Regions from separate parts of the Streptomyces sp. NPDC102274 genome, predicted to be linked through region 1. Evidence: predicted binding sites of a transcription regulator. Region 1 holds the regulator's gene; the other holds the start of a gene.
What was found. The regulator HspR, encoded in region 1, represses chaperone genes until heat shock. The targets are predictions, from matches to a motif close to TTGAGNNNNNNNNNCTCAA.

Region 1 (2,199 bases):
CGGGGCCGGCCCACGCGGATCAAGCGAAAGATGCCTGCACTGATGTGCACTGCGGAAGCTCGCAGGAGGGATACATGAAACCCGACGTAGCGTCGCACAACGAAGCATCACTTGACATATCAGGGGAAGCGCGCACCCTGCTGCGCCGGCTCATTCAGGGCGAACAGGTCGCAGGATCCGAACCCGGTCTCACGGAACTGATCGCTCTCGGGCTGGCAGTGCACAACCCGCAGTACGACCGATGGAGTTCGGCGGACATGTGGCACGCCGAGCAAACCGCCCTGGCGGAGGAGCGCGCCGCCATCGCCCGTCACCTCCACCGCATGGACCAAGTCTCCGAGCTGCACCGGGAGCTGAGAAGCGCCGAGTCGTCGAGAGGGGACGGTATCGAGTTCCTCGGCCGGAACGAACTGGTCACTGCCGCCATCATGCAAGCGGTTGATTCGGCGAGGCTCCAGATCTGTACGGCGCATCCGCAGAACAGAAAGCCCGAGACGCTTCGAGCGGTGGTCGCATCCGAAATCAAGCTCCTTCAGCGTGGTATCGCACTTCGCACGATCTATCCGGACACCGCTCGCACTCGATCCGCGGAACAAGAGTGGGCCGCGGAGGTGAGCAAGCACGGTGCAGCGGTACGCACCCTCGCCACCGATTTTGAGCGAATGATTCTGGTGGACAACAAAGTTGCCATATTCTCCGACCACCGAGGCGCGCCTAGCGCGAACGTTGCCTTCAAGGCGACACACCCCGGCATGTTGGCCTTCTTCCGCCATATCTACGACCAGCAGTGGGAGCGCGCTGAGCCCTGGGCGGGCGGCCGTTTTCTACGAAAGGCGGAGTCAGTCACGACGGGCCGGTCGCGCCGTATCCTCAACAAGCTGCGAGAGGGCCGCACGCTCAAGCAGATCGCCACCGAGCTGGGCGTCAGTCTGCGCACGGTCAACAGCGATCTGAACAAGCTCTACGAAGCCGTTGGTGTGGATACGCAGTTCGCGCTCGGCGTGTGGTGGAGTTCCGAGGCCGCCGCGGACGAGCGCAAGCTGGGCTGACCGGCCTGCCCCGACCGCTCGGCACCACGGCAACGCGAAACGCCCGGCCGGGAATCCCCGACCGGGCGCCCGCCCACTCACGTACACCTCAGTCCGTCGGCCGCTTGGGCCGCCACACCACCAGCGCGCTCGCCTGACGCACGTCCTCGTACGGCACCAGATCCCGCCGGTACGACGCGTGCACCTGCGCCTCGCGCTGCCGCATCGCCGTCGCCGCGCCGTCCACCGCCGCCGACAGCTCGGCGACCCGCGCCTGGAGCGCGGCGACCTGGTTCTCCAGCTCGATGATCCGCTTGATGCCGGCCAGATTGATGCCCTCGTCCTGCGACAGCTGCTGCACCTGGCGGAGCAGCTCGATGTCACGGGCCGAATAGCGGCGTCCCCTGCCCGCCGTGCGGTCCGGGGAGACCAGACCGAGGCGGTCGTACTGCCTGAGCGTCTGCGGGTGCAGCCCGGAGAGCTGTGCCGCCACGGAGATGACGTACACCGGCGTTTCCTCGGTCAGCTGATACGCCCTGGTGAACGATGAAGACTGCCGACGCCGCCCGTCCATGAGGTCATGCTCCCTTCGCCGCCTGGAACAGCTCCGCCCGCGGGTCCTCGTCCGCGGTCGCCTTCCGGTAGGCCTCCAGCGCGTCCCGCGCGGGCGCGTCGAGGTCCTTGGGGACCGCGATCTCGACGGTGACCAACAGGTCGCCACGAGTGCCGTCCTTGCGTACCGCGCCCTTGCCGCGGGCGCGCATCGTACGGCCGTTGGGTGTCCCCGCCGGAAGCTTGAGCGTGACCGCAGGACCGCCCAGGGTCGGCACCTTCACCTCGCCGCCGAGCGTCGCCTCCGTGAACGTGACGGGCACGGTGACCGTGAGGTTGTCGCCCTTGCGGCCGAAGACCGGATGAGCGTCGACATGGACGACGACATACAGGTCGCCGCCGGGGCCGCCGCGCTCGCCGGGAGCGCCCTTGCCGCGCAGCCGGATCCGCTGCCCGTCGCTGACACCCGCCGGGATACGCACCTGCATGGTCCGTGAGGACCTGGCGCGCCCGCTGCCCTTGCAGACCTCGCACGGGTCCTGGGCGATCAGCCCACGGCCCTTGCAGTCCACACAGGGGTCGGTCAGCGAGAAGCCGCCGCCGGTGCCGCGTGAGACCT
Region 2 (2,199 bases), on a different contig from region 1:
GGGCCACCCTCGTGCACACCCCCCGAAGCTGGGCCGCCTGAAAGACAGACGTCATCATCGCCGCCGTGCCGAAGCCGGTGCGGCGGCCCCGGTCGAGCCTGACCGGACGCCCGGCCTCGCTGACGCCTGGATCCGGACTTTGCCGACACCGATGCGGAGCTCGCGTCGGCTGGAGACCTTGAGCACCCCATGTGTGAAGTCACGGGCTGGGGTCGTGGATGCAGTTCTCCGCGGTGAGGTCCGCGAGCAGGTCTTGCGCGATCGCCGTGCCCCGGTCGGAAGCCTCGTCCAGCAGGGCGTTGCACGCGCCGATCTCGTCGAAGGCACGCCGAGCGGTGCGTATCGCCAGGTCGATCATCTCGCCTGGCTCACCGTCCAGCATCCGGGCGGGGTTGAGGACCGGGCACGCACGACGCTGAGATACCGGGGCACGCGGAGAAGCTTGTCGGGGTGGAAGTTGAGCGTGATAAGCGTGTGCGCGCGAATGAAGGAGGTGAGCCGGCAGCGATCCGGGCGAGCGCGGCTTCGGAGTCGGCCGCTCCAGTCATTCGTCCGTAGCGGAGCGCGGCAAGCTGGGCCGAGGTGAGCCGGGCGTCAGTGGCGTTCATCGTGGGAGTGTCGCCGCGAGGAACGGCGGCGACAATCGGATTATCGGCGTGCGGACGCCGTCGTCCCCGCCGTTTCGCTCCAGTAGGTGTGGCCGCGTTCCGGACCGAGGCCGAAGTAGTGGCGGAAGTTGTAGATGAGCGGACTCCACGCTGCGGGGTCGACGTGATCGGTGCCGGGCACGACGATGTCCGGGGCCGCGTGCACCTTCCGTACGACCGCCTCGATGATCAGGAAGCCTCCTGAGACATCGAGCCGTACCCGGTCGGCGTATGCCTCCAGCTGAAGGGGACACTCGGCGACGCGTGGCGGCCCGACCGGGTGGGAGGGTGCGGGGCTGAAGCCGGACGCGGTGAACTTGTCCGGTTCGAAGCGGCACGCGGGCGGCTTGCTCGCGATGACCACATGGCGGGTCCCGGCCGCCGCCAGGGACTCCGTCCCGGAGTCGGTCGAGGAGTCGGTCGCGGAGCCGGTCGAGGAGCCGGTCGAGGAGCCGGTCGGGGAATCCGTCAGGGTGTCCGTCGAGTTGTTCATACGGTCGACGCCAGGACGCGGACGCTTCGGCCCTGGCCGAAGGATCTGCGCTGGTCAGCGGTCCCGGGCCGGTGATCGCTCAGAGCGAACGGAGCCGGGGGAACATCCGGGGGCTCACAAGCATTGAGTCGGTATAGCTCAACTTGACTGCCGAAGGGGAGATCATGGCTGACACCTCCACATCGCTCACGCTTCCCGTGCTGCCGCTCGACGACGAGGTCGTCCTGCCCGGCATGGTGGTGCCTCTGGACCTGTCCGACGCCGAAGTCCGCGCCGCGGTGGAGGCCGCCCAGGCGGCCGCCCGTGACGGGGGCGAGGGCGGCGGCAAGCCCAAGGTGCTGCTCGTGCCGCGCATCGACGGGACGTACGCCGGGACGGGTGTGCTGGGAACCGTCGAGCAGGTCGGCCGGCTCTCCGACGGGGATCCGGGCGCGCTGATCCGCGGCCGTGGCCGCGTCCAGATCGGTGCCGGTACGACCGGGCCCGGCGCGGCCCTCTGGATCGAGGGCATCGCCGTCGACGAGGCGGCGCCCGACCCGCTTCCCGGGTCGGTCACCGAGCTGATCAAGGAATACAAGGCGCTCGCCACCGACTGGCTGAAGAAGCGCGGCGCCTGGCAGGTGGTGGACCGCGTCCAGCAGATCGACGACGTGTCCACGCTCGCCGACAATTCCGGTTACTCACCGTTCCTGACCACCGCACAGAAGGTGGCGCTGCTGGAGACCACCGACCCGGTGGCCCGGCTCAAGCTCGCCACCGAGCAGCTGCGCGAACACCTCGCCGAACAGGACGTCGCCGAGTCCATCGCGAAGGACGTCCAGGAGGGCGTCGACAAGCAGCAGCGCGAGTTCCTGCTGAGGCGCCAGCTCGACGCCGTGCGCAAGGAGCTGCGCGAGATCAACGGCGAGGGCGATGACGACGAGTCCGCGGACTACCGGACCCGTGTCGAGAACGCCGACCTCCCCGAGAAGGTGCGGGAAGCCGCACTGAAGGAGGTCGACAAGCTGGAGCGTTCGTCCGACCAGAGCCCCGAGGGCTCCTGGATCCGCACCTGGCTGG

Region 2: lon (endopeptidase La) is a predicted target of HspR. The motif match lies at 1,264-1,282, and genes of this name have one in related genera.

The regions. Positions count from the first base shown of each region.
Region 1 covers NZ_JBIWLW010000002.1:99,110-101,308, reverse strand. The annotation lists gene ACIRQP_RS02815 (hypothetical protein) at 75-1,049, shown strand; gene ACIRQP_RS02810 (heat shock protein transcriptional repressor HspR) at 1,138-1,602, opposite strand; gene dnaJ (molecular chaperone DnaJ) at 1,607-2,199, opposite strand, start outside.
Region 2 covers NZ_JBIWLW010000003.1:327,369-329,567, forward strand. The annotation lists gene ACIRQP_RS06035 (ATP-binding protein) at 1-41, shown strand, start outside; gene ACIRQP_RS06040 (hypothetical protein) at 200-382, opposite strand; partial or broken gene ACIRQP_RS06045 (flavin reductase family protein) at 649-1,041, opposite strand; gene lon (endopeptidase La) at 1,305-2,199, shown strand, end outside.